4 regions of the Cupriavidus sp. 22TCCZM01-5 genome follow, and region 3 is predicted to be linked to each of the others. Evidence: predicted binding sites of a transcription regulator. Region 3 holds the regulator's gene; each other region holds the start of a gene.
What was found. Region 3 encodes FNR, which switches genes on or off when oxygen is low (the NO sensors DNR and NnrR bind a similar motif). Its sites were predicted from a motif close to TTGATNNNNATCAA; they were not measured.

Region 1: a site for FNR is predicted at 2,097-2,110, ahead of AC3FNH_RS27485 (universal stress protein). Genes of this name have one in related genera too.
Region 2: a site for FNR is predicted at 2,390-2,403, ahead of paaA (1,2-phenylacetyl-CoA epoxidase subunit PaaA). Genes of this name have one in related genera too.
Region 4: a site for FNR is predicted at 5,752-5,765, ahead of AC3FNH_RS04915 (fatty acid desaturase). Genes of this name have one in related genera too.

The regions. Positions count from the first base shown of each region.
Region 1 covers NZ_JBYOJR010000038.1:60,952-68,058, reverse strand. Annotated here, with positions in the region: gene ald (alanine dehydrogenase) at 1-811, shown strand, start outside; gene AC3FNH_RS27495 (hypothetical protein) at 1,162-1,410, shown strand; RNA gene ssrA (transfer-messenger RNA) at 1,533-1,857, opposite strand; gene AC3FNH_RS27485 (universal stress protein) at 2,269-2,763, shown strand; gene AC3FNH_RS27480 (universal stress protein) at 2,760-3,596, shown strand; gene AC3FNH_RS27475 (universal stress protein) at 4,066-4,518, opposite strand; gene AC3FNH_RS27470 (universal stress protein) at 4,752-5,591, shown strand; gene AC3FNH_RS27465 (BON domain-containing protein) at 5,845-6,063, shown strand; gene AC3FNH_RS27460 (DUF2188 domain-containing protein) at 6,109-6,318, shown strand; gene AC3FNH_RS27455 (universal stress protein) at 6,378-6,563, opposite strand; gene AC3FNH_RS27450 (hypothetical protein) at 6,500-6,763, opposite strand.
Region 2 covers NZ_JBYOJR010000007.1:57,915-65,021, reverse strand. Annotated here, with positions in the region: gene AC3FNH_RS09125 (YbhB/YbcL family Raf kinase inhibitor-like protein) at 1-434, opposite strand, end outside; gene ycaC (isochorismate family cysteine hydrolase YcaC) at 716-1,342, shown strand; gene paaX (phenylacetic acid degradation operon negative regulatory protein PaaX) at 1,366-2,310, opposite strand; gene paaA (1,2-phenylacetyl-CoA epoxidase subunit PaaA) at 2,427-3,410, shown strand; gene paaB (1,2-phenylacetyl-CoA epoxidase subunit PaaB) at 3,463-3,744, shown strand; gene paaC (1,2-phenylacetyl-CoA epoxidase subunit PaaC) at 3,771-4,523, shown strand; gene paaD (1,2-phenylacetyl-CoA epoxidase subunit PaaD) at 4,529-5,044, shown strand; gene paaE (1,2-phenylacetyl-CoA epoxidase subunit PaaE) at 5,063-6,139, shown strand; gene paaN (phenylacetic acid degradation protein PaaN) at 6,196-7,107, shown strand, end outside.
Region 3 covers NZ_JBYOJR010000002.1:190,220-197,326, forward strand. Annotated here, with positions in the region: gene rluB (23S rRNA pseudouridine(2605) synthase RluB) at 1-823, opposite strand, end outside; gene scpB (SMC-Scp complex subunit ScpB) at 829-1,704, opposite strand; gene AC3FNH_RS02990 (sulfite exporter TauE/SafE family protein) at 2,253-3,008, opposite strand; gene fnr (fumarate/nitrate reduction transcriptional regulator Fnr) at 3,088-3,813, shown strand; gene AC3FNH_RS03000 (hypothetical protein) at 3,862-4,107, opposite strand; gene AC3FNH_RS03005 (FixH family protein) at 4,104-4,319, opposite strand; gene ccoG (cytochrome c oxidase accessory protein CcoG) at 4,404-5,876, opposite strand; gene ccoP (cytochrome-c oxidase, cbb3-type subunit III) at 5,926-6,840, opposite strand; gene AC3FNH_RS03020 (cbb3-type cytochrome oxidase subunit 3) at 6,843-7,007, opposite strand; gene ccoO (cytochrome-c oxidase, cbb3-type subunit II) at 7,011-7,107, opposite strand, start outside.
Region 4 covers NZ_JBYOJR010000003.1:267,036-274,142, forward strand. Annotated here, with positions in the region: gene xdhB (xanthine dehydrogenase molybdopterin binding subunit) at 1-2,063, shown strand, start outside; gene xdhC (xanthine dehydrogenase accessory protein XdhC) at 2,229-3,221, shown strand; gene AC3FNH_RS04905 (adenosine deaminase) at 3,242-4,297, shown strand; gene guaD (guanine deaminase) at 4,360-5,682, shown strand; gene AC3FNH_RS04915 (fatty acid desaturase) at 5,854-6,996, shown strand; yybP-ykoY riboswitch at 7,048-7,107, shown strand, end outside.

The DNA of each region.
Region 1 (7,107 bases), on a different contig from region 3:
GCAAACCTTGGACCTGATGAAATCCGGCGCCGTCTGCATTGCCTACGAAACCGTGACAGCCTTGGACGGCCGCCTTCCCTTGCTGGCGCCAATGAGCGAGGTGGCCGGCCGCATGTCGGTGCAGGTGGCTGCCGCCTATCTTGAGAAGCCGCGGGGTGGCATGGGTGTGCTGCTGGGCGGTGTGCCGGGGGTTGCACCAGCCCACATAGTAGTGATTGGGGCTGGCGTAGTCGGTGCCAATGCGATCCAGATTGCCGTCGGCACAGGGGCGCGTGTCACGGTTCTGGACCGGAACGTCGACCGCCTGCGGCACCTGGCACTTGTCTACGGCAATCGGCTGGTCACGCTCTATTCCAGTGCGGACGCCATCGAGCGCGCCCTTCTCACGGCCGATGCGGTGATTGGTGCGGTCCTTGTACCAGGCGACGAGGCACCTAAGCTAGTGACGCGTGCGATGGTCGCCCGCATGAAGGCCGGCTCCGTAGTGGTGGACGTGGCAATCGATCAGGGGGGCTGCTTCGAGACCTCGCGCCCCACCAGCCATACGGATCCGATCTATGTTGTGGACGGAGTGCTGCACTACTGCGTGACCAACATGCCGGCTGCCGTTGCCAGGACGTCCACCTTTGCCCTGAACAACGCCACCATCGGGTATGCAATGGCGATCGCCGACAAGGGCTGGTCCCGCGCGCTCGGCGAAGATCCTTGCCTGCGTGCCGGTCTGAATATCTGTCGCGGTAACGTGACCTATGCGGCAATCGCGCGTGCCCACGGCTGCGCGTATGTGCCAGCCGAACAGGTGCTGGCGTGAACCAGGCGGGATCCGAGCTCTGTTCTCAGCCTGATGTCGGCACAAGCCCTATTTCTGAACTGGCGCTGGCGGCGCCTTTGAGCGGCTTTGCCGGCAATCAGATGATAGCCGGCTGCCAACTCTCGGCGCGCCCATGAACTAGGGCGTACCGTTACGCTTCCCAAAACTGCTGAGGCAGCGGGCGCGGCAAACAAGATCCCGGTGAAGGGCGCCTGAACGCAGAGCGTCGTCCCGGTGGGAATCCTGCAATCGCTGGATTCCCGCTCTCGGGATTATGTCTGTGCAAGGGATGACCGCATCGACTTTGCCGCCCTCCGGCTTGCACGGTGGCCATTTCACAAGGAGTGGGAATGGATACGCAAAAAGCTGCACCGCAGGCCGCTACCGCCAGCGAGATCCGCGACATCATCGGATTGCTGGAGGACGAAGTGGTGGAAAGGATTCTGGACGAAGCACCCACAAGCGCCGAGGTCTTGGAAGCTTACACATGGTTTCGATCGGAGCACAGACTGCAGCGTCGTCATCGCTTCGAATTGCAGGGAAAGGCTGCGCGCGCACTCGAGATCCTGGAAAGCGAGGAGCCTAGTTCGGAAGGCTGAGCAGAACTATTGTGTCATCACTCGCTGCGGCAACAGGGGCACGCCGATGCGCATTCGTCCAGGGGTGGTAACAGGCGTGATCGCGAGTCTCCAGATGGGAAAGGGCGAGATGTCAGCTGAAATGACAGCGGGGACCGAAGTCCCCACCGGCTGTCTTGGTCTACAAGGCTTCAGCGGCCCCGGCGTTGGCCTCAGGCGGCCAATGCAAAACGCTCATCGTTGGCGTCTATGGATTTGCTTCATTTACGTCGATCGCCTGACGGGTTGCCTGCGCCCCTTTGCACGCCCTGTCGAAACCAATGCACCCCCACCTCAGCGCATAGCAATACGCTCAGGTGGAGGTGAGGGGAGTCGAACCCCTGTCCAGAACGCCTCCAGGTTGCCGGAATTACAACCATGTTCTCAATATGGAGGGGGCCGCAGTCTTTTTCAAGACCGTTCGAGGCCAGCCTTCAGCGCCAGTACCGATCGGCGTCAGGGCCCCCGAGAGGTCCGCCTCGACTGTCACTGCCGTGACGGACGATCCATATCGCCCCAGCGAGCAGGAGATGACGCGCGACGACCTCTAAATTACTCGACGACCTTGAGGATACCGGGTTCTGGCAGACAACCACGGCGCCATGTCGAAGTAACTGGCGAAGCAGGCTTGTTACGCGTTGCGGCTTCCCGAGCGTAGTCTGGATACTTTGATCCAGCCCAAATCGCGGTCTCCGGAAGGAACTAGTCTGACAGGGAAGTCACTGCCGCAATGCCGCAGCGAGGCTTCCGCATGCGGTCGCTATGGCAGGCCGCGAGGGCGGCAGGTCTCCACTTGCATACGGTAGTCATACCCGTTCTTAGCTCTAGCAAGGATCAGACATGTACCAACGCATTCTGGTCGCCCTAGACGGCGGCGCAGCTTCCGAGGCCGCGCTGGATGATGCTATTCCACTTGCGCAGGCCATGGGTGCCGAGGTGGAGGTGATCTATGTGGTAGATGACAGCAGTCCGTTTCTCGACGTCACGGGGATGGACCCGGTCAGGCTGATCGATGACCTGATGATGGTTGGGGAAAGCGTGCTCTCGTCAGCAGCGAACAAGCTCGGGCGGGCTGGCGTACGTCATTGCACGCGCCTGCTGAGCAAACACATGATCCAGGACGACATCGCAACGACCATCGTGGCGGAAGCTGCCGGATGGCCTGCAGACCTGATCGTAATGGGCACGCACGGACGCCGTGGCGCACGTCGGCTAATCATGGGCAGCGTATCCCGAGGAGTCACGGTCCAGACAAACCTGCCAGTGCTGCTGGTCTGTCAGGGCAGGGATGGCATCCACAGCCCGATTTCGTCTCACGGTAAGGAGTTAGCATGAGCTACAGCAGCATCCTGGTTCACCTGGACGGCAACAGGCACACGGCGAGCCGCCTCGCGCTCGCGTCGCAACTGGCGAACTCACATGACTGTCCGCTGATCGGCATCATGGGAGGCTTCATTCCCGATCCGGCATGGTTCTATCTGATGGACAACGCCGCGCTCTACCTCGAAGCGGACCGGCAGCGCCGTCAGTTGGCAAAGGAGAGCATTCGTGACCAGTTCCACAAGGCGACGAAACACTTATCCGCCGGCGTGGAATGGCGGTCGGCCGAGCATGATGTGTTGTCGACGGTGCTCCGGGAATCGCGCGAGGCAGGGCTGGTTGTTGCCGGTCAGTACGATGCAAATGGCGAGGAAGGTCCAGTAGCGGCACAGATCCTCGAGGCCTTGCTGTTGGAAAGCGGCCGGCCGGTTCTTGTGGTCCCGTGTGACGGGGGATTCCCTGCAACAGGTTCGCGTGTGATGGTCGCCTGGAACGGAAGCCGGGAAGCGACGCGGGCATTGCACGACGCGTTGCCGATGATCGGCGGAACGAAGGCACGCGTGCTATGCGCCCAGACTTCGGTCCAGGAGGCAAGGCCGGACGCGACGCCGGTGGCCCACGCGGTGCGTGTCCTCGAACGTCACGGAGTGACGGTGGAGGTCGAACACGGCCCGGGCGGTTCCGACCTGGCCATCGGTAAACTGCTGCTGTCGCGAGCCGCCGACTTCGATGCCGACCTGATCGTCATGGGCGCATATGGCCACGGGCGGATGCGCGAGCTTGTCTTGGGCGGCGTTACCCGAACCTTGTTGTCGTCGATGACCGTACCAGTGCTCTTTTCGCATTGAGCCACGGATCGCCGTGCCGATGCCGGATCTCCGGCCTATCCGGCAAGTTCGCCCCCCAATACCGATGGCGCGAAGAAGCCGGAAGGGAAAGCCCAGTGATCGCTGAGCCAGGTTGTCCGTCACGTTCGCCGCACGCCGGCTCGCCGTCCCTTGTCTTTCGTGCAGCACAATGACATGTACCATCGAGTCGGTTGCTTCTCGATGGTGGCGCGACGAGTGACGTTGAACCGGATCGGGCCATTGTGATTGCTACAGCCTCTTCTGGCTTTCAGCGAGGACGCAAACGACTCGGAGTACGCGCAGTCGCGTTGCGATAGGTCGCAAAGGCGGACGCTAGATCTTCATACAGATAAGACTGTGAGCCGAAATGGTCTTCCAGCGCCTCTGCGGTCACCTCAAGGTCAGGACGGATTCGGGAAGGAGAATCTGGCTCATGGCAGCAATCCCGCGTGCAAGCGGTTGACTGTTATCACTCTGCGTCGCTGCGCGCGAGCAGAACAGGAAGCCTGGTCCTGCCAATCACGCCTTGCGACACGCTTCCCATCACGAGGCGTCGGAAGCCACGCCGCCCGTGCGTTCCCATGACGATCAGGTCGGCCTTCCACTTTCCGGCTTCCGAAACGATGGTGTCGGCAACCAGATCGGGGGAGTCAGCGCGCTCCAGCAGTCGGGTGACGCACAGAATTCCTGCGGCGCCGATCCTGTCCGCCGTCCTGGCAAGGATCTCGCGACCGCGGGTGGTGACCTTCCTGAGAACATCCGTTGATTCGCTGTAGCTCACCTCGAACGGGAAGTCACTGTCATCCACAACGAAGAGAACCCTGATGTCCGCACCGGTTGCCTTGGCTACGGTAATGGCCTGTTCGACAGCAAGCTCTCCTGAACGGCTGCCATCGACGGCCAGGAGGATACGTTGATACATGATGGTGCTTCCCCTGGGAGTGCGGTACGGAGGCAACGGCATTGCCGATCGTCCTGCCGTCCTGCATCAAGGCTAGATGCCACGACGCAGTGGGGCTTGACGTGCATCAAGCGGGACGAGGGCGTTGCGGCGGCTGCGGGTCGTCGGCAGGAAGCTTGACATATGACAAGCCCACGCATGGACGAGGATCTACATTGAATCGCGGAACACCACATCGGATAAGCGGAGAATCCATGGACTTTGCCACCATCCTGGTTCACCTGGATGCCAGCCGACGCATGCACCAGCGCCTGAACATCGCCATTCAGCTTGCGAAGAAGTTCCAGGCGACGCTGGTCGGTATGCTTGCGATCGGGCAACCGGATCCCCGTTCCGTCCGCTATCTGGTGGATGGCGATCGGTACCTGGCGTCATACAGCGAATGGCATCGACAGGTCGCCGAAGTCGCCCGCCATGCATTCCAGGGGGCCACGGACGAACTGCTGACGCCGACCGAGTGGTACGCGCCCGAGTGGGCCACGGCCGACAACGTCGTGGCGCAAGCACATACCGCGGACCTGCTGGTACTGGGGCAGCATGACCCTGCAGACAAGGATGCCTATGTCCAGCATCACTTCGTCGAGTCCGTCGTACTGCAATGCGGCCGGCCCGTGCTGGTCATTCCCTATGCCGGAGTCTTTCCGGAGATCGGCAAGAGGATCCTCGTGGCGTGGAATGGCAGCCGTGAAGCGGCGCGAGCCATCCAAGACGCTCTTCCGTTCCTCCGGCGCGCCGAGACTGTCGAGGTGGTTGCCTGGAACGCACCGAACCTGTCGGCGGACCTGTGGCTTTCGCCGCCGCGATTCGCCATCGAATGGCTGGCGCGACACGGCGTGCAGGCAGGGCTTCACGACTTCACGGCCGTCAGCGGCGACGACACCGGACAGATGCTGCTCTCGCTGGCGGCGGACTGTGGGGCCGACCTGATCGTGATGGGTGCCTATGGTCATGGCCGGATGCGAGAGCTTGTGCTCGGCGGCGTAACGCGCACCATGCTGCAATCGATGACCGTACCTGTCCTGCTGTCGCACTGACACTTCCGGCGCGCAGGAGACAGCCATGAACAGGCGTTCAGCAATACGGGCGCGGGCAGTGGCGTGGTCTTGCCTGGTGTCAGCGACGCTGTTCTTGTCGATATCCATGAAGGCGTTGTAACGCTCAGCGTGCATCTCCTCAGCTACGCAGAGAAGCTCGCTGCGGAGCGAGCCGCCGAGAAGGTGTCGGGCGCGCGCGCGGTGGTCGTGAATCTGGATGTGAGGCCTGCAAGCGTCGTTAGCGACGAAGCGATTGCTACTGCTGCACGCGATGCTCCAGTGGGAGCGGATCGAAGCCGCGTCGCGTCGGCATGCCGAGCGTGAGGCGAAGCATACTAATGTATCGATGCGGGACGGCACGGTGACGCTCAGCGGCCATGTGGACACGCGCGCCGAGCGACTGGCGGCTATCGGCGCTGCATGGTCGGCGCCCGGCGTGGGCGCCGTGGTGGACAACCTGCAACTGTCCTGACAGGCGGTGTGCCAGCGAGCGCCGCTGGCGCAAGGAGGCTTGATTATGCCTTGGAGTTTCGGCAACTATCCCTCGTCGATGAAGAACCTTCCACCCGCAGTCAGGGAAAAGGCGATTGAGATTGCGAATGCGTTGCTGGACGAGGGGTATGCAGATGGCATGGCGATTCGCATTGCAATCGCTCAGGCGCATCGCTGGGCCGCGCGTCATGCCGATGAACTGGCCCCGCAGGAGCGAGGCCGCGCGCTGCCCTAATACCCAAAGCATCCCCAGGTCCCTTCCTCTCCGTGAAATGGATCCTTGGGCGACGGTCGTCAATATTCCGCCGGGCTGCGCACAAGCAGGACAGGTTTGCGGCTCTGGTGGACGACAGCTTGAGCCACGCTGCCCACGACGACGCGAAGGTATCCGCGCCGCCCATGCGTACCCAGGACAATCAGGTCGGCATTGCACTGGTCGGCCTGTGCAAGGATGGTCTCGGCAAGGCGGCGCTTCGACACGGGATTGTCCAGCAACGCCACGGCATGGCGGACGCCCGCAGCGCCCAGCAGCTTCGACGCTCCGGCGAGGACTTCCTGTCCATGCGGAGAAGGTCTTGGCGGTCAATGAAAGCGACGCTGAGCAGCGCCCCGCTATCGTCGACCACGTAGATCACCTTTACCTCCGCATCAGACGCCTTGGCAAGATCGATGGCTTGCATCACCGCCAGCCGCGAGGCGTGGCTGCCATCTGTCGCAACAGGATTCTTCTGTACATGGATGCCCTCTGTCTCCCAAACGACGGCGCAGAAAAGTCCAATGCGCCTTTGAGCAGCGTAGGCGGGATGCTCATAGCAGTATTGACTCAACTCAAGGATGCAAGGGCCGGCTTGCGGCCAGCCGGCGAATGCGGCACGTGCAGACCAAATACCGATCTCTTTGATCCAGCCCAAATCCGGGCTCCGCCTGCCATCTACCTTAGCTGCACGGGTCTTGCCCCCGCCGGGCTCCGAGAGGATGGCGGGCGTGCGCCTTGCATCCCGCCGAAGCGGCGCGCTGGCATGGC
Region 2 (7,107 bases), on a different contig from region 3:
ACCACCGTCACGATGTAGTGGTGCGGGACATCGCCGGGAGGCGGGCAAGGTCCGCGGTACGCGGCCTCGCCGGTAATGTTCTTGCCGACTGTGATGCCGGGGCCATCCTTCTGCCCCTCGCCCTGCCGCAGGTGGCCGCGATCCGCCGCGATGTTGTAGGCAACCCAGTGCGAGACCCCGAGGCCCATTGCGCCATCGGGATCGAACATGAAGATCGCCACGGAGCGCGTGCCTGCCGGCAGGCCGGACCACGCGACCGGGGGCGATACGCCCTGGCCGCCGCAGTCCGGCTGGCTGCCGCCATGCGCCGCGGGAATGGCGGCGTTTTCGGAGAAGGCGCTGGACGATACGGTCATCGGTGCGGCGTTGGCGATGGAAGCGCACGCCAGGCACAGCGCCGCGGACGCGGAAAGCAGCAATGGTCTTGCTTTCATTGGAGGTTCCTGTTCGAAGTTGACGGGTCAAGCCAGAAAGCTCGCCTTGATTCCACGGTAGGACGGATTCCATGGGATGCCTAGCCGCCGGCGCCGGGGTGCCTTTTTTGTCCTGTCGCACGCGCGCAGCCCGACCTATGCTTTGGAACGCATGGCCGACAGGCAATGGCGCTGCCGGCAATGCGCGAGGGCAGGTCAGGCCAGCAGCTTCCCTGTGCCGCCCGATGCCACTTGCATGCGTGCCTGTCCAACGTGTCAGGCCGCCCAACCCGGAGCCCAAGATGAGCAAGACCTACAAGCGCCTGGACAAGACCCAGGCGGCGGTGCTGATGGTGGATCACCAGGCCGGTTTGCTGTCGCTGGTGCGTGATATCGAGCCGGACCGTTTCAAGAACAACGTGCTGGCGCTGGCGGATCTCGCCAAGTACTTCAAGTTGCCAACCATCCTGACCACCAGCTTCGAGGATGGTCCCAACGGCCCGCTGGTACCCGAACTCAGGCAGATCTTCCCCGACGCGCCGTTCATCCCGCGGCCCGGGCAGATCAATGCCTGGGACAACGAGGATTTCACCAAGGCCGTGAAGGCCACCGGCAAGAAGCAGCTGCTCATTGCCGGCGTGGTGACCGAAGTCTGCGTGGCGTTCCCGGCGCTCTCCGCGATCGAGGAAGGCTTTGACGTCTTTGTCGTCACCGATGCGTCGGGTACGTTCAACGAAGTCACGCGCGATTCGGCGTGGCGGCGCATGAGCGAAGCCGGCGCGCAGCTGATGACGTGGTTCGGCGTGGCTTGCGAGCTGCACCGTGACTGGCGCAACGATATCGAAGGACTCGGGACGCTGTTCTCCAACCACATACCGGACTACCGGAACCTGATCACCGCCTACACGACCGTGAAGGGATCGCGCTAGCGCACCGGCGCGCACTTCCGCGCCTAGCGGGCGGCCTCGGCGTGGCTGCCCGCGCCAAAGCGCCTGCGCAGCGCGCGGTTAGCGTTGATCAGGTGGCCGTCGGACACTTCGACCACTTCGCGCAGGTAGTCTTCGCTGGCGTCGAGCAGGGCCGCGTACATATCCCGGCACAGGTCTCGCGCGGTGCGGCCCGGCCAGTCCGCCGGCAGGAGCTGTTCCGGCAGGTTCGGGTCGCGCAACAGCACGCGGCGGTATTCGTGCAATAGCAGGGTGCGCACGAAAAACGCGTCCGCCGGGACCATGCCGTGTGCGTCGGCCAGTACCGGCGAGAAGCGGCGCAGCAATGCCTGCCAGGCGGACGCCACGTCGCCAAGTTTGAAGGTCTGGTGCATCAGTGTCTGCAGTGGCCGGATCGAGAATGCCTCGATGCTGGTGGCTTGCATCACCGCCACGAACTCCTGCGCCTGCGCGGCACGGATGATTTCGCCCAGCGAGCCGGCATCGGCATTCGGGTGCGCGTACACGCCCGGTGCAATTGCGCCGAAGCCTTCCCACAGCAGTTCGCGCCTGAGCCGCTGGCGGATCGTGGCGCGCGCGTCGCCGCGCACCAGCGCCAGGGTCCAGCGCCCGTCCCAGTCGGGCGCATCGCCGGCATAGATCCGCTTGCCCGCATGGACGCAGCGCTGCAGCCCCGCCTCCGACAAGCCGTAATAGCTGCGCCGCCCGATCCGCGTGGCCTCGAGCCAGTCGTCCGCGGTCAGCCGGAACGTCGCGGTGCGCACCAGCCGGTCATTGATGCCGAACGGCGCGGCCAGGCGGATCAGGCTGCCCAGCCACAGCGCCTGCGGACGTGGCGCCACCACATCGCCGAACAACGTCACCAGCATCGAATTGGCGCCGAGCTTGAGCCCGCGCGCGAGTCGTGCGACCTGCGGGGAAACGGCATCCACGTCTGAACGAGTGGCCATGCATGCACCTTGAAGTGATACACAATCGTCGATTGTTTGAATCAAATTGTATCACTATCATCCACTGCAACCGAATGATTTGACGCAAGTCAAGACCCTACAGACCGGAGTACGGCATGTACGCACAGTTGGTGGATACCGGGGCAACAAGGCTCCGCGCGATGGAAGAGATGGACCCGCAGGAACGCGAGTTCCAGGCGCGCGTGGACGCCGGCATCAAGATCGAAGCCAAGGACTGGATGCCCGAGGCTTACCGCAAGACCCTCATCCGCCAGATCTCCCAGCACGCGCATTCCGAGATCGTCGGGCAGCTGCCGGAAGGCAACTGGGTCACGCGTGCGCCAACGCTCGAACGCAAGGCCGTGCTGCTGGCCAAGATCCAGGACGAAGCGGGCCATGGCCTCTACCTGTACAGCGCGGCGGAAACGCTGGGCGTGTCGCGCGACCAGTTGCTCGGCGACCTGCATTCCGGCAAGGCCAAGTACTCGAGCATCTTCAACTACCCGACGCTGAACTGGGCCGACATCGGCGCCATCGGCTGGCTGGTCGATGGTTCGGCCATCATCAACCAGGTGCCGCTGTGCCGCTGCTCGTTCGGCCCCTATGCCCGCGCCATGGTGCGGGTGTGCAAGGAGGAGTCGTTCCACCAGCGCCAGGGCTACGACATCCTGCTCAAGCTGTGCCAGGGCACCCCCGAGCAGAAGCAGATGGCGCAGGACGCGCTGAACCGCTGGTGGTGGCCGGCGCTGATGATGTTCGGCCCGTCCGACGCGGATTCGCCCAACAGCGCGCAATCGATGCAATGGCGCATCAAGCTGTTCTCCAATGACGAGCTGCGCCAGAAGATGGTGGACCAGACCGTGCCGCAAGCCGAACACCTGGGCCTGACCATTCCCGATCCGGACCTGAAGTGGAACGAGGGGCGCGGCCACTACGACTTCGGTGCCATCGACTGGGACGAGTTCTACAACGTCGTGCGCGGCAACGGCCCGTGCAACCGCGACCGCCTGCGCACCCGCGTCAAGGCCTGGGACGACGGCGCCTGGTTCCGTGAAGCGCTGGTGGCGCATGCCGACAGGCAAGACCGCGCCGCCGCCTGAACCCTCCGGCGCGCCAGCGCCGACAACCCCGCAAACTGACAGGAGAGTTGCCATGAAAGAGTGGCCGCTTTGGGAGATCTTTATCCGCAGCCAGCACGGCCTGGCCCACAAGCACGTGGGCAGCCTGCACGCGCCGGACGGTGAAATGGCGATCAACCATGCGCGTGACGTCTATACGCGCCGCAACGAAGGCGTGAGCGTCTGGGTGGTAAAGGCCGCCGACGTGGTCGCCAGCAGCCCCGGCGACAAGGGCCCGCTGTTCGAGCCCGCCAACAGCAAGGTCTACCGGCACCCCACCTTCTTCCCGATGCCGGAAGAGGTCAAGCACATCTGATTTCCAGGCGCGAGGACGCATCCACCATGGACCAACACAAGTTCGAATACCTGCAGCGCCTGGGCGATACCACGCTGGTGCTCGGCCAGCGCCTGTCGGAATGGTGCGGCCGCGGCCCCGCGCTGGAAGAGGACATCGCGCTCACCAACGTGGCGCTCGACCTGATCGGACAGACCCGCCTGTGGCTTGGCTACGCCGCCGAAGTCGAAGGCGCGGGCCGCAGTGCGGACCAGCTTGCCTACCTGCGCGACGCACACCAGTTTCGCAACCTGCTGCTGGTGGAACAGCCCAATGGCAGCTACGCCGATACGCTGGCACGCCAGTTCCTGTTCGATACCTGGCACTACTTCCTGCTCGAGCGGCTGCAGCATTCGACCGATGCGCGCATTGCCGAGATCGCCGCCAAGTCGCTGAAGGAAGTGACCTATCACGTGCGCCGCAGCGCCGACCTGGTAGTGCGCCTGGGCGACGGCACCGAAGAGAGCCACCGCCGCATGCAGGACGCCTTCGACGACCTGTGGATGTTCACCGGGGAACTGTTCGAGTCCGACGCCGCCGATGCCGCGCTGGTCGCGCAGGGCGTCGCGGTGGACCCGGCCACGCTGGCTGAATCGTGGCAGCGGCATGTGAGCGAAGTGCTGGAAGAAGCGACGCTGCGCGTGCCGGCGGGCGGCTGGTCGCAGACCGGTAGCCGCCAGGGCCGCCATACGGAACACCTTGGCTACCTGCTGGCCGAGATGCAGTTCCTGCAGCGCGCCTATCCGGGCGCCCAGTGGTGAGCGCCATGCCAGCGCAAGTGGCTGAACGGGCAAGCGTCGAACAGGTCCTGGCCTGGCTTGACAAGGTGCCGGACCCCGAGATTCCGGTGATCTCGGTAGTCGACCTCGGCATCGTGCGCGACGTGGCGTGGGTGGATGACACCTGCGTGGTCACCATCACGCCGACGTACTCGGGCTGCCCGGCAATGACGGTGATCCGTGACGACATCGAGCGCGTGCTGGCCGGGCAGGGCATCGACCGCGTGAGCGTGCAAACGCGCCTGGCGCCGGCCTGGACCACCGACTGGATGAGCCCGCGCGGCAAGGCCAGCCTGTCCGGCTACGGCATTGCGCCGCCCGCGCAGCAGGTGATCGACATCAGCGGCATCAGCCGCAAGGCGTCGCCGGCGCTGGTAGTCGCGTGCCCGCACTGCGGCTCGCGTCACACGCGCCTGGTCAGCCAGTTCGGCTCCACGGCATGCAAGGCCCTGTACCGCTGCGGCGACTGCAAGGAGCCGTTCGATTACTTCAAGGCTCACTGAACGAGACAGGTGGGGGAGATGAGCAAATTCCATGAACTGACGGTGGCCTCGGTCACCCGCGAAACGCGCGACGCCGTGGCGATAACGTTTGCCGTGCCGGACGAACTGGCCGATACCTACCGCTATGTGCAGGGCCAGCACCTGACGCTGCGCGCCGGCATCGGCGGCGAAGACGTGCGCCGTTCCTATTCGATCTGCGCGGCCGTGCAGGACCAGCGCCTGCGCGTGGCGATCAAGCGCGTGGACGGCGGCCTGTTTTCCAACTGGGCCAACGACGCGCTGCAACCCGGCATGACGCTCGAAGTCATGCCGCCGTCCGGGCACTTCCACGTGCCGCTGTCGGAAACGCACAGCAGGCACTATGTCGCCTTTGCCGCCGGCAGTGGCATCACGCCGATGCTGTCGATCATCAAGACCACGCTGATGACCGAGCCGGACAGCCGCTTCACGCTGTTCTACGGCAACCGGGCATCGTCCTCGGTACTGTTCAAGGAAGAACTCGAAGACCTGAAGGATACCTACCTGGAACGCTTCAACCTGGTCTTCGTGCTGAGCCGCGAGCAGCTCGATATCGACCTGTTCAACGGCCGCATCGACGGCGACAAGGTGCGCGCGCTGCTGCGCCACTGGGTACGTCCGCAGGATATCGACGTGGCCTTTATCTGCGGCCCGCACTCGATGATGGAAGAGGTCTCGCAGGCGCTGCAGGAGAGCGGCGTGGACAAGGCACGCATCAAGCGCGAACTGTTCGCCACCAGCATTCCCGCGGCGCGTCCGGCGGCCCATGCGCACAAGCAGGTGGGCCAGCAGCAGTGCGAGGTCACCGTGATCCAGGACGGCCGCACGCGCCAGTTCACGCTGGAGAAGAACAAGGAGACCATCCTCGACGCCGCGCTGGCGCAGGGCATCGAGCTGCCTTACTCGTGCAAGGGCGGCGTGTGCTCGACTTGCCGTTGCAAGCGCATCGAGGGTGAGGTGGACATGGATGTCAACTTCGCGCTCGAAGACTACGAAGTCGCGCGCGGCTTCATCCTGAGCTGCCAGAGCTACGCCGTCACCGACAAGCTGGTGATCGATTTCGACCAGGAAACCTGAAGCGTCTCCCGGTACTTACTCACGCCATTCAAGAACCCGTTTCCCCGGAGCAAGCCGTGTCCCATCCGTTTTTCACGCGTCACCAGGCCCTGCTGGACCAGGCCACCCAGGCCATCGCCGAGCGCGGCTACTGGAGCCCGTTCCCCGAATCGCCCAGCCCCAAGGCTTACGGCGAAACCGCCAACGCCGACGGCAAGGCCGCGTTCGAGGCGCGGCTGAACAAGCCTTTCGCGCTGTCGCAACCGGGCACCATCGGGCGGGCCGGCAAGGAAGTCTCGCCATACGGCCTGGAACTCGGCGTTACCTATCCGAAGCCTGACCTCGACCAGCTCTTCGCGGGCATGGCCAAAGGCATGCCCGCCTGGCGCAAGGCCGGGCCGGAGGCCTGGGTCGGTGTGTCGCTGGAGATCCTGCACCGCCTGAACCGCCGCAGCTTCGAGATCGCCTACGCGGTCATGCACACCACCGGCCAGGCCTTCATGATGGCGTTCCAGGCGGGCGGCCCGCACGCGCAGGACCGCGGCCTGGAAGTCGTGGCCTATGCGTGGGACGAGATGCGCCGCATCCCGAAGCGTGCGGTCTGGGAAAAGCCGCAGGGCAAGAACGAGCCGCTGCGCATGGTGAAGCAATACACCGTGGTGCCGCGTGGGGTGGGCCTGGTGATCGGCTGCTGCACATTCCCGACCTGGAACGGCTATCCCGGCCTGTTCGCGAGCCTGGCGACCGGCAACGCCGTGGTGGTCAAGCCGCATCCGGGCGCGATCCTGCCGCTGGCGATCACCGTGGAGGTGGCGCGTGAAGTGCTGCAGGAAGCGGGTTTCGATCCGAACCTCGTCACGCTGGTGGCCAACGACCCGACCGAGCGCATGGCGTCGACGCTGGCGCTGCGCCCGGAAGTCCGCCTGATCGATTTCACCGGCAGCACCGCCAACGGCGACTGGCTGGAGCGCAATGCGCACCAGGCGCAG
Region 3 (7,107 bases):
GCGGCGGCTTGGAAGAAACCTTGCGATGGATCAGCTTGCCATTCACACGGACCTGGTCGGCTGGCAGGATCCGCTGGCCGATGTGCGCGGGCAATCCATTGACGGAAACACGCCCCTGCAGGATCAGCTCTTCCATTTCCCGGCGCGAGCCCAGGCCGCCTTCGGCCAGGACCTTGTGCAACTTCGGCGCATCGTCGTCCGCGGACAACTCACGCACCGGCTTTGCCTTGGTGCGCGGGATGACAGTGTCTTCCTGGTCGTACTGGTCCGAGATCACAAACCGGAACAGGTCTTCGCTGGTCGCACTGGTTTTGTCGGCGCCGGCATGTCCCTTCCGTTGAGGCTGGCCGCCCTTGCGCTGGCCATGCTGTCGACCTGCGGACTGGACGTCGCCTTCCGGCACAGCCCTGGCGGTACGCTGCCCCTGCGGCTTGCGCCTGCGGCCCGCCGGCTCCGCCTTCTCGCCGCGATCCGGTCCCGCTTGGCCGCTTTCTCGCTCAGCCGCGCCCTCTGCCTTGACCGGCTTGCGCTTGCCGCGACCGCGCGGGGCGGCACGCCCACCTGGCTCGCCAGCCGCCTTGCTCTCGCCCGCCCCGCCCGGAGCGCCAGACTCGGCACCCTCGGTACGATTGGCGTCTCGATCCTGGCCCGCCTGCCGGCGCGAAGCCACCAGGTTGCGCAAGCCGCGCCTCAGGCCCTTCCTGCGCGGCGCCGTATCGGTGCCTGACCCGGAGTCTGCTGCGCCATCGGCAGCCGGCGTCCCGGTTGCCCGGGTGTCATGTTCAACGGAATCAGACAAAGTATTCACTATCGGATATTGCATATTGTTCAGTTGGGCACGCGCTCGTCGTGCTCGCTCGCGTGCGGCGGCGCAGCGTCGTCGCCGGAAGAATTACCGCCGTCCTGCTTGTCCGGCGCGCTCTCGACATGGAAGCCATTTGCCTCGGTCACGGCCGACGCGAGATCCGCCACTTGCATGGCATCGGCGCAGGCCTGCTCGACAACCCCAGCTTCGTCTGCCGGCTCGTCGCCAGCCACCAAAGCGGATTCAGCTACATCAACGGCTGCGCCGGCCGGCGAAGCCACCTCTGGCTCAGGGAAGGCCTCTTCGTCGCCGGCCGCCGGCCGCGCCGTTGCCATCTCTTCAAAATCAATCGCCTGCTGGTCCAGCAGCGCCGCCTGCGCCTGCGCCTGGGCGTCCTCGAGCGGCGGCAGCTCATCCAGCGTACGCAGCCCAAGGTCATCGAGGAATGCCTTGGTGGTCGCATAGAGCGCTGGCCGGCCTGGCACATCGCGGTGACCGATGACCTCGATCCAGCCGCGGTCTTCCAGCTTCTTGACCACCTCCGTGCTGACCGTCACGCCGCGAATCTCCTCGATGTCGCCGCGCGTCACCGGCTGCCGGTACGCAATGATCGCCAGCGTCTCCATGACCGCTCGGGAATACTTGGGCGGCTTCTCGGGATTAAGGCGATCCAGGTATTCCCGCATCTCCGGTCGGCTCTGGAAACGCCAGCCGCTGGCCAACGCCACCAACTCGACCCCACGCTGGCGCCAGTCCTGGCGCAATTCATCAAGCAGGGCCCGAATCGTGTCAGCGCCGACATCATCGGCAAACAGCCGACGCAGGTCGCTCACGCGCAGGGGCTCCTGCGCACAGATCAGCGCAGTCTCGAGGACGATTTTCGCCTCTTGGGTATTCATGTTGGGTGTGCAGCCTGTCTTTGCACCTGCTCCCGGACGAACCCGGAGCCCTGGACATTGTGGATTCAGCGGTGCGATTGCCACCGCCATCTCGTCGCGCAGCAAACCCGAAAGCTCTTCGCCTCGAGGCCGTGCATCTTCTGTTGCATCGATTTGCCGGGTGTGTTCCGGCAGGAGATTGCCCGGTCACCGGCAAGTACCAGTGCACGAACCTCTTGCACGCGCCCATATGGGCAGACATGGCCTCCGGCTAAAGTCCGCCTCGGCCGCAAGAAAAACGGATATCGGAAGCAAGGCCAGCAATGACTGCACCACGGCCGCAAAGCCAGCCGGACTTTTGAACAGATATTGTGAACCGGATGGACTGCGGAAAGGTTCGGTGCCGAATTGTCGGCGCTTTGCCCGAAACCCTGGGCGCGCCCCCTTTTTGGAAGGGCTGCCGGGCGCCGCTCGGAACCACGCCGCGCGATACCGCAATGGAGATGATTGTATGGCATTCCAGCCCACACCTGCAACCACCGCGCGGCGCCAGAGCGTATGGAGTGGTTTCAGAACACCAGGCAGAACCCATGCTCTGCCAGGGAATGTGGCAACAACACCGCTCGGCCGATTCCCAATGCACCGAATGCCATGACGGCCAAGCCGGCCCCGACCCTTACCCAGCTCCGGCGCGACCAGGCGCGCAAAAGCCCCGAAAAGCTCGACAGCGCCAGCAGATTAGGCAACGTACCGAGGCCAAAGGCGCCCATCACCAGCGCCCCCGAGGGCGCATTTCCGGCCAGCAATGCAAGGGCCAGGGCCCCATAAACCATGCCGCAGGGCACCAAACCCCAAGCCAATCCCATCCCATAGCGGCGTGCCAGGCCGCCCCGCCGAGCCTTGGCTTCCGTCGTCTTTCTGCCCAATCGAGCCATGCCGGCGGCACTGGCGCTAACCGCACGCGCCGCGAGGCGCTCCAGCCACACGATGGTAAAGGCCTCGCCGCGTATCAAGCGCCAGCCAGACAGTAGCAGCAAGGCGCTGCCGACTCCGAACAGCCAGCGCTGAACGGGCAGATAGTCCTGACGCCAGGCCGTCGCCCCCAAGGCGCCCAGCAGCGCACCAAGCAGCATGTAGGTGGAAATACGCCCGACATGCATGACAAGGAGCTCCACGAGCCAGTCCTGTGGGCGCCGCACAACGGCAACGGGTACGCCGGCGGCGCGTTGCTCGACAGCCAGCGCTACGCCACCACACATGGCAGCGCAGTGGAAGCCCCCTAGCAAGGCGAGCATGAAAACACTGAGTAGCACACCAAAAGTCAACTGCAACTCCCTACCGCATCACATCGCGCGTTAAAATGCACGTATTGCGCCCTCGCCGCTCCAATACTGCAGGTTCCAATTGCTAACATCCATCCCCGTCACCGAGATGTCGCCCCGTTGCTCCACTTGCGGCATGGGGCAATTGTGCCTGCCGGTGGGCATGAGCCAGCAGGACCTGCAGAAGATGGACACCCTGGTGCAGGAACGTGTCCGTGTCCACAAGGGCGAAACCCTTTACCGCATGGGCGATCCGCTGACTGCGGTCTATGCCATTCGCTTCGGCACCCTGAAGACGCATGTCACCACGGAAGACGGCCGCTCGCAAATCACCGGTTTCCACTTGCCAGGCGAAGTGGTCGGCCTCGACGGCCTGGGAGAGATGCAGCACGCCTCGGATGCCACCGCGCTCGAAGACACGGAGGTATGCGTCGTTCGCCTGGCCGATCTCCAGTCGCTGTCCATCGACCTGCCATCGTTGCAGCAGCAGTTCCTGCGCCTGATGGGCAAGGAAATCTCGCATGACCAGCTCATGCTCGTCACGCTTGGCTCCATGCGCGCCGAGGAGCGGCTTGCCGCGTTCCTCATCAACCTGTCCGAGCGCTTGTCCGCCCGCGGGTATTCGTCGACCGAGTTCGTCATGCGCATGAGCCGGGAAGAAATCGGCAGCTACCTGGGTCTGAAGCTCGAAACGGTCAGCCGTCTGTTCTCACGATTTGCCGAGGCCGGCTTGATCCAGATCCGTCAACGTCACGTCAAGCTAGTCGACATGGCGGGCATCAAGCAAGTCTACAGCCGCTCCTGCTGAGGCCATCTGACCGCCTCGCGTGGCAAGGCGGTCAATTCCTGCCGCTTCTTACTCCAGCTCGTCCGTTTCGCTGAGCTTTGTCGGCATGGTGTACAGCGTCAGTCCGCTGGACAATGCGCAGAATATCCAGGCCAGCAGGAAACCGATCGTATAGACCGCCTCGCGCGAGGCCTCGATCGGCTGACCGAAGAAATTCAGGTCACCAGGGTCCACCACGGAAAACACAGTTGCCGTGGCAACCCCGGCCATCAGGAACGCCGGCCACAGTACCCACATCAGCCAGCGCAGCCTCATGGCTGCCTCGCTTGCGGTGCCTTGGCACTGCCCGAGGCACCTGCCACCTTCTCGACAACCAGGCCATGCCGGGCCACACCATCGACCACTGGCCGGTCAGGATGAGTGGAAGCCAGCCAGATAGTCACGCCGCAAGCCACCATGGCCAGCAACGGGCCACTCATCAGCAGCCACGGCCACGGCTCTTTCCACCACGGATTGCTTTCTTGCATCGTCTTGCCCCCTTCGTCAACGCCTCATCGAGGCGCTCGCGGTTTGGTACGGCACAGCGCCGACGCGCCGTGCCGCCCTTAGCATCACAAATTGCGTGGCACGATGAAACTGGTAGATTGCCTGATTTGCGCACTACCTTGCCCCGCACCTTCGCTGGTCACTGTCACGCTGATCTTGTGCGTACCTTGCGCGGCATCGTCGATCGGCACGCGAATCCGGATCGGCACCAGCCTGTTCGATGTCGGCGCCAGAGCCTGCGCGTCCGGATCGTACTCGACGGTCATGTTCTTCAGTTCGTCGCTCTCGGCCTTCACGCTGATGCGCATGGGCGCCTCGGTGGTATTGATGAGTTGCAGTCGATAGACGTTTTCGATCCAGCGCCCGTCCACCTCACGCCCAAGCGCCCCGCGGTCGCGGATGATGTCCACTTTCAATGGCGTGCGCAGCGCAAGCGAAGCCACGAAACCTGCAACCATCACCAGCCAGATAATCGAGTAGATGATGGTCCGCGGCCGCACCAGCCGCTTGCGCGCCGCAGCGGCCGACAGCGCCTTGCGCATGGCATTCTCGGACGTATAGCGGATCAGCCCGCGCGGGTAGTCCATCTTGTCCATGACCTGGTTGCATGCATCGATGCAGGCACCGCAACCGATGCACTCGTATTGCAACCCGTCACGGATATCGATGCCGGTCGGGCACACCTGCACGCAGATGCTGCAGTTGACGCAGTCACCTAGCCCGGCCTGGTGATGATCCACCTTGCGCGACCGGCTGCCGCGCGGCTCGCCGCGCCCGACGTCGTAGGTGACCACATAGGTGTCGCGGTCGACCATCACGCTCTGGAACCGCGCATACGGACACATGTACTTGCAGACCTGCTCGCGCATGAAGCCTGCATTCCCCCACGTGGCGAAGGCGTAAAAAAGCATCCAGAACGCCTGCCACGGACCCAGCGAGAAGCTCAGCACCTGGCCGCCAAGCTCACGGATCGGCGCAAAGTAGCCAATGAACGTGAAGCCCGTCCACAGCGCGACCAGTATCCACAGGGAGTGCTTGGTAGCCTTCAGGCGGAACTTGCGCGCGCTCCAGGGATCACCGTCCAGGCGGATCCGCGCGAAGCGGTCGCCTTCGACATGTCGCTCGATCCACATGAATATTTCGGTGTAGACCGTCTGTGGACACGCGTAGCCGCAGAAAAGCCGGCCGGCAATCGCCGTGAACAGGAACAGCGCCAGCGCGGAAATCACCAGCAGGACGGCAAGATAGATGACATCCTGTGGCCAGAGCACCAGTCCGAAGATATAGAACTTGCGCGCGCCAAGGTCGAACAGCACGGCCTGTCTGCCATTCCATTGCAGCCAGGGCGTGCCGTAGTAGATAAGCTGGGTCAGGAGTACCATCCAGACCCGCCAGTTGGAGAACGCGCCCGTCACCGAGCGCGGGTATATCTTGCGTCGAACCTCGTAGAGCGTTTCGTCGGAGGTTTCGACAGGCGACGACGCCGGCCCTTGCGGGCCGGCCGCGCGGGCCAGTGGTTCTGTCCCGGGTGCATTCATGGATGCGCTCCTTCAGCCGCGATCGCGCATCCCGGACCTGAGTCGGTGGTCATTGTCCTGAGCCTCCGGTATTGGAAAGGCCCCAGACGTAGGCCGTCAGCATGCGGATGCGCTCGGGAGTCAGGATCTCCTCGTGCGCCGGCATGCGGTTGTTGTGGCCCTTCAGGATGGCTTCGACAATGCTGCCTTCCGAACTGCCGTACAGCCAAACATTGTCGGACAGGTTCGGCGCGCCGAGTGCCTGGTTGCCCTTGCCGGTTGCGCCATGGCATGCCGCGCACGTGGACTTGAACGTGCTCTCGCCGCGCGATGCACGGATCGGGTCAAACGACAGGCCAGACAACGACCTCACATACTGCGCCACATCCGCTGCAAGCTTGCCATCAACAGTCGAGGCAAACGGCGGCATCACACCATTGCGGCCCTTGGTGATGGTCTGCTGGATCGTCTCGGGTTCTCCGCCATAGAGCCAGTCATGGTCCGTCAGGTTGGGAAAGCCGCGGCTGCCGCGCGCGTCCGAGCCGTGGCATTGCGCGCAGTAGTTCAGGAACAGGCGCTGGCCGATCTCGCGCGCCTGCGGGTCTGCCGCGACCTGTTTGATGTCCATGTTCAGGTACTTGGCGTAGACATCGTGCTGCAGCTTCTCCTGCGCCTGCTGATGCGCGGCCAGTTCCCCTTGCGTGGAGAACTTCAGCACACCGGCATAGGAGCCCAGTCCCGGATAGAGGACCAGGTAGGCCAGGCCAAAGATGCAAGCCAGCAGGAACATCCACATCCACCAGCGTGGCAGCGGATTGTTCAGCTCGCGCAGATCGCCGTCCCAGACATGGCCGGTGTCATCGCTGGGGTTGACAACCTTCGTGACCTTGCGTTGGGAAAAAAGCAGCCACACGCACCAGACGATGCCGACGAGCGCGATGGCGGCGATGTAGTAGCTCCAGAAATCGGAAAAGAAATCGCTCATGACTAGGTATTCCGGCTCGATGTTGTGTGGGTCTCGTCAGGCAGTGCGAACGGCAGCATGGCGGACTCCTGGTTGGCGGCTTGCCGGCCATTCGACCAGGCCCACCAGCAGATGCCCAGGAATACGACCATCGACACGACCGTGGCAAAAGCAGTCAGCATTGCCATGACTTACTCCTTCGCGGGCGCGGCTGCGGCCGCGTCCACACGCACATTGCGACGGTTGGTGCCGAGTCCCTGCAAATAGGCGACCAGCGCATCCTCTTCG
Region 4 (7,107 bases), on a different contig from region 3:
TCCTGGCACGCGACGTGGTGCAGTTCATCGGCCAGCCGATCTTCGTGGTGGTGGCGACGTCGCACGATGCGGCGCGCCGCGCGGCAAGGCTCGGCGTCATCGAATATGAAGACCTGCCCCCGGTGCTGTCGCCCGAGGCCGCGCACGCGGCGGGCAGCTACGTGCTGCCGCCGATGCACCTGACCCGCGGCGAGCCGGTTCAGCATATCGCCGCTGCCGCGCAGCGCGACGCCGGCAATATCCGCCTGGGCGGCCAGGAGCAGTTCTACCTGGAAGGCCAGATCGCCTACGCCGCGCCGCGCGAAAACGACGGCATGCATGTGTGGTGCTCGACCCAGCACCCGACCGAGATGCAGCACGCCGTGGCCCACATGCTGGGCTGGCATGCGCACCAGGTGCTGGTGGAATGCCGCCGCATGGGCGGCGGCTTCGGCGGCAAGGAATCGCAATCGGCCATGTTCGCTTGCTGCGCATCGCTGGCGGCGTGGAAGCTGATGTGCCCGGTCAAACTGCGTCCGGACCGCGACGACGACATGATGATCACCGGCAAGCGCCATGACTTCGTGTTCGACTACGAGGTCGGCCACGACACGGAAGGCCGCATCGAAGGCGTAAAGATCGACATGGTGTCGCGCGCCGGCTTCTCGGCCGACCTGTCCGGCCCGGTGATGACCCGCGCGATCTGCCACTTCGACAACGCCTACTGGCTGCCGAACGTGCAGATCGACGGCTACTGCGGCAAGACCAACACGCAGAGCAATACCGCGTTCCGCGGCTTCGGCGGCCCGCAGGGCGCGTTCGCGATCGAGTACATCCTCGACAACGTGGCGCGCAATGTCGGCAAGGACTCGCTGGACGTGCGCCGCGCCAACTTCTACGGCAAGACCGAGCGCAATGTCACGCCGTATGGGCAGACCGTGGAAGACAACGTCATCCACGAACTGATCGACGAACTGGTGGCGACCAGCGAATACCGCGCGCGCCGCGCGGCCACGCGTGCGTTCAACGCGGCCAGCCCGGTCCTGAAGAAGGGCATCGCGATCACGCCGGTGAAGTTCGGCATCTCGTTCAACGTGGCCCACTACAACCAGGCCGGCGCGCTCGTGCACGTGTACAACGACGGCTCGGTGCTGGTGAACCACGGCGGCACCGAAATGGGCCAGGGCCTGAACACCAAGGTGGCGATGGTGGTGGCGCATGAACTGGGCATCCGCCTGGAGCGCGTGCGCGTGACCGCGACCGACACCAGCAAGGTGGCCAATACCTCGGCCACCGCCGCGTCGACGGGCGCCGACCTGAACGGCAAGGCCGCGCAGGACGCCGCGCGCCAGATCCGCGAGCGCCTGGCTGCGTTCATCGCCCGCAAGGCGGGTGTCGAGGTCGATACCGTGCGCTTCAACGACGATCTGGTCATCGCCGGCGAACTGCGCGCGTCCTTCGGCGACCTCGCCCGCGAAGCCTATTTGGCGCGCGTGCAGCTGTGGTCCGACGGTTTCTACACCACGCCCAAGCTGCACTGGGACCAGAAAAAGCTGCATGGCCGGCCGTTCTATTACTACGCTTACGGTGCGGCCTGCTCCGAGGTGCTGGTGGACACGCTGACCGGCGAATGGAAGCTGCTGCGCGCCGACGCCCTGCACGATGCGGGCAAGTCGCTGAACCCGGCCATCGACATCGGCCAGGTGGAGGGCGCCTTCATCCAGGGCATGGGCTGGCTGACGACCGAGGAACTGTGGTGGAACCAGGACGGCAAGCTGATGACGCATGCCCCGTCCACCTACAAGATCCCGACCATCAACGACTGCCCGGAAGAATTCAACGTGCGCCTGTTCCAGAACCGGAACGTGGAAGACAGCATCCACCGCTCCAAGGCTGTGGGCGAACCGCCGCTGCTACTGCCGTTCTCGGTGTTCTTCGCGATCCGCGACGCGATCGCGGCCGTGGGTGACTACCAGGTCAACCCGCCGCTGCGCGCGCCGGCCACCAGCGAAGCCATCCTGGACGCCGTGGAAGCGGTACGCGAGGTACGGGCTATGCCCGAACGCGCCGCACAGCCGGCCTGACGCGCGCGCCTGCCGGGCCCGCCGGACTTTCCCCCCTTGCCCGCCCGCCGACGGGCCAGGGGCCGGCCGCTCGCGCAGGCGCGCGCCACCCCCAGGCAGCCAACCGACAGCACGATTGACAACGAGACCGGCATGAGCCGGCGTCACCGACCAAAGGCCCCCGACATGCAGGATGCACCGCTCAAACCCTTCCGCTTCGCCGATGCCGCGCGCATGGTGCGCACCGGCGTGCCGGTGGCAATGGTCACCATCGTCGAAGTCAAGGGCTCCGCGCCGCGCGAGCCAGGCATCCGCATGCTGGTCAGCGCCAACGACCTGGTCGGGACCATCGGCGGCGGGCATCTCGAATGGCGCGGCATGGATATCGCGCGTGCCATGCTCGATGAAGGCAAGGAGCAGCGCCGCATCGAGCGCATTCCGCTGGGCCCGGCGCTGGGCCAATGCTGCGGCGGCGTCGTGCAACTGGCTTTCGAAGTCCTCGGCAAGGATGACCTGCACTGGCTGGATGCCGTGGAGGCCGCTTTTGCCGCGGGCAAGCCATTGCAGCGCTCGGTGCCGGCCCATGGTGCCGTGACCTTTGCGCAAGCCCGTGCGGTCGTGCCGGCCGTCACACTGGAAGCCGACGGCTCATGGACCGACACCCTGGTGCCCGACGAAATGCACGTCGTGCTGTTCGGCGCGGGCCATGTCGGCCATGCCCTGGTGAAAGTCCTAGCCAACCTGCCCTGCTGCGTGCACTGGGTCGACGAGCGCGACACACTGTTCCCGGCCGGCCTGCCCGACAACGTCGAGGCCGAGGCCAGCGACACGCCCGAAGCCGTGGTGGCACAGGCGCCCGCGGGCAGCTATTTCCTGGTCATGACGCACAGCCACGCGCTGGACCAGACCCTGTGCGAGGAGATCTTCCGGCGCACGGACTTCGCGTACTTCGGGCTGATCGGGTCCAAGACCAAGCGCGCTCGCTTCGAACACCGGCTTGCGGACCATGGCGTCGACCCGGCACGCTTCCCGGAAATGACTTGCCCGATGGGGGTATCGGGGATCACAGACAAGGCTCCGGCTATGATTGCGGTAGCCATCGTCGCCCAGTTGCTGCAGGTCCGCGACCAGCGCCTCGCCGCGCTGCACGCGAGCCACGGGGAGACGGTGCATCCGTAACCACAAGACCGAGGCCCCCCATGACCATCGATGCCGCGCTGGCGGACAAGATCCGCCGTACCCCCAAGGCTGAACTGCACGTGCATATCGAAGGCACGCTCGAACCCGAGCTGATCTTCCGGCTGGCCCAGCGCAACCACGTGACCCTGCCCTACCCGAGCGTCGAGGCCCTGCGCGCGGCGTATGCATTCACCGACCTGCAATCGTTCCTGGATATCTACTACGCCGGCGCCAGCGTGCTGCTGACGGAGGAAGATTTCTTCGACATGACCATGGACTACGTCAAGCGCGCCGTCGCCGACAACGTCCGCCATGCCGAGATCTTCTTCGATCCGCAGACCCATACCGCGCGCGGCGTGCCGATCGGCACCGTGATCGACGGCATCGCCGACGCGCTGGCCCAGGCGCGCACCGAATACGATTTCTCGAGCAGCATGATCCTCTGCTTCCTGCGGCATCTGCCGGAGGAGGACGCATTCGCGACGCTGGAAGCCGCGCTGCCGTACCGTGACCGCTTCGTCGGCGTCGGGCTCGATTCTTCGGAACAAGGCAACCCGCCCGAGAAATTCGCGCGCGTGTTCGCGCGTGCCCGCGAACTCGGCCTGCACCTCGTGGCCCATGCCGGCGAGGAAGGCCCCGCGCAGTATGTCAGCGACGCGCTCGACATCCTCAAGGTCGAACGCATCGACCACGGCGTGCGTTCGATCGACGATGCCGCGCTGATCGAGCGCCTGGCGCGCGAGCGCGTGGCGCTGACGGTATGTCCGCTGTCGAACCAGAAGCTCAAGGTGCACCCGGACCTGCGCGAGCATCCGCTCAAGCGCATGCTCGATGCCGGCGTCATGATCACGCTGCACTCGGACGACCCGGCCTACTTCGGCGGCTACATGAACGCCAACTGGGAAGCCACGTTCGAGGCGCTGCCGCTCGATGCCGCCGATGCCCACCAGCTCGCGCGCAACAGTTTTGAAGCGGCCTTCCTGCCCCCGGTGCAGAAAGCCGAGTTCCTGGCGGAAGTCGACCACTTCTGGTCGGCAACGCCCACTTCCCCGCCCGCCACGGCCCCTGCGGCCTGAGCGCGGCGCATACCTATGCCCGGCCCTGCGCGCTTGCGCGGGCCGGTCCCGAGAGACAGACCATGACGACCACTCCCCCGACCCCGTCCATTACCCGCGCGATCCGCGGCCGCGTGCTGCATTTCCTGCGCGACCCGCAGTTCCATGAGGACGCCTATCAGTATTGGGAGGATGGTCTGCTGATCGTCACGGCTGGCCGCATCGTCGCGGCCGGCGACTACACCGCGCTCGCTTCGCGCATCCCGGCCGGCGCCGAGGTGGTGGACCACCGCGGCAAGCTGATCGTGCCGGGCTTTATCGACACCCACGTGCACTACCCGCAGACCGACATCATCGCGTCGCCGTCGCCGGGCCTGCTGCACTGGCTGGACACCTACACCTTCCCCGAGGAACGCCGCTTTGCCGAGCCCGAATACGCGCGCGCGGTGGCCGGCTTCTTCACCGATGAGCTGCTGCGCAATGGCACCACCAGCGCGGTGGTCTGGAGCACCGTGCACAAGGCCTCGGCCGAGGCGCTGTTTGCCGAGAGCGAGCAGCGCAACCTGCGCATGATCACCGGCAAGGTGATGATGGACCGCAACTGCCCCGAATTCCTGCGCGACACTGCCGAAACCGGCGCGCGCGATTCGGCCGACCTGCTGTCGCGCTGGCATAACAAGAGCCGCCTGGCCTACGCCATCACGCCGCGTTTCGCGCCGACCTCGACCGAAGCGCAGCTTGCCGCGTGCGGCGAGCTGGCCAGGGCCTATCCGGACGCGTTCATCCAGACCCACGTGGCCGAGAACCGCGACGAGGTGAAGTGGGTGGCCGAGCTGTTCCCGGACGCGCGCAGCTACCTGGACGTGTACGACCGCTACGGGCTGCTGCGCCCGGGCGCGTTCTACGGCCACGCGATCTACCTGGACCAGGATGACCGCCGGCGCCTGGCCGACAGCGGCGCCGCGGTCGCGCACTGCCCGACCTCGAACCTGTTCCTCGGCAGCGGCTTCTACGACTTCCACCAGTCCGACGCCAACCGCCTGAACGTGACGCTGGCGACCGACGTCGGCGGCGGCACCTCGTTCTCGATGTTCCGCACCATGAACGCCGCGCACAAGGTCGCGCGCATGGGCGGCTACCACCTGACGGCGCTGCGCATGTTCTACCTGGCCACGCGCGCCGCGGCCGAGGCCCTGGGCTGGTCCGACCGCATCGGCAGCTTCAGCGAGGGCTGCGAGGCCGACTTCGTCGTGCTGGATCCGCAAGCCACGCCGCTGATTGCACGCCGCAGCGGCCGCTCCGAATCGCTGGAAGAGCAGCTGTTCGCCTTTGCCATGCTCGGCGACGACCGCGTGATCGATAGCGTCTATGTGATGGGCGAGGCGGTGCAGGCGACGGTCATGTGATGACTGATCTACCTGCGGCCGTACCGCGCGGCCGCAGGTCGTTATTACCCGCGAGCGCTCCGGCATGAATTGACGGGGGTCAAGACTCGGAGCGGCGAAGCCCTCTAACCTTTACGGTTCCGTTGCCGGCCAAATCAGGCCTTCAGCAACGCCTGCAACCTGAAGGTTTCCATGACCACCACCGCTGCCACGCATCCCGAGGTAACGTTTGAAGCACCGGCCCGTGCCGACCAGCCGTTTCCCGAACCGATTGCCCCCGACCAGCCGCTGCCCTCGCGAAAGATCATCCGCGGCTGGCTGATCCCGCTGGGCCAGCGCAGCACGCCGCGCGCGCTGATGCTATTCGCCTTCGACTACCTGCTGTTCGCGGCCACGCTGGCCGGCATTGTGCTGGCCCCGCACTGGGCGGCCAAGCTCGGCCTGGGTGTGCTGGCCGGCCTGATCATCGCCCGGCTGTTCATCATCGGGCACGACGCCTGCCACCAGAGCCTGACGCCGCGCCGCGGCCTGAACAAGTGGCTGGGCCGCCTGACCTTCCTGCCGTCGCTGACGCCCTACAGCCTGTGGGAAGTCGGCCATAACGTCGTGCACCACGGCTACACCAACCTGAAGGGCTTCGACTTCGTCTGGGCGCCCTATTCGCTCGAGGAATTCCAGGCACTGCCGCGCTGGCGCCGGGTGATGGAGCGCATCTACCGCAACGGCTTCGGCGCCGGACTGTACTACCTGATCGAGATCTGGTGGTTCAAGCTGTTCTTCCCGAGCAAGCGCCAGATGGCCACGCGCCGGCCCATCTTCATGGCCGACTGCGCGCTGGTGGCCGCCTTTGGCGTCGCGTGGATCGGCGCGCTGGTGTGGGCCGCACTGGCGACCGGGCAATCGGCCTGGATCATGGTCGGTGCCGGTTTCGTACTGCCGTTCCTGGTCTGGAACCTGACGGTCGGCTTCGTGCTGTACGTGCACCACACCCATACCAGCGTGGCGTGGTACGACACCAAGAGCATGTGGGCCAAGGCCCAGCCCTTCGTCTCGACCACCGTCCACCTGCGTTTCCGCCATGGCATCGGCTCGGCGCTGCACCACATCATGGAGCACACGGCGCACCACGTGGACATGAGCGTGCCGCTGTACCGCCTGAAGCGCGCCCAGGCGCTGCTGGAACACGCGCTGCCGGGCCGCATCATCATCGAGAACTTCTCGTGGCGCTGGTATTTCGACACCGCGCGCCGCTGCAAGTTGTACGACTTCAAGGCCCTGTGCTGGACCGACTTCCGCGGCCGCCGCACCAGCGAGCAGTCGCCGGTGCCGGCCTGACAAGGCACGTTTTCCCGGCGGTGGACGCTCACCGCCGGCGCCGCTATAATCGCGGCTTCCATTGGGGAGTAGCCGCCCTGCTCTGAACGCGCCGCGCAATGCGGAATCCGG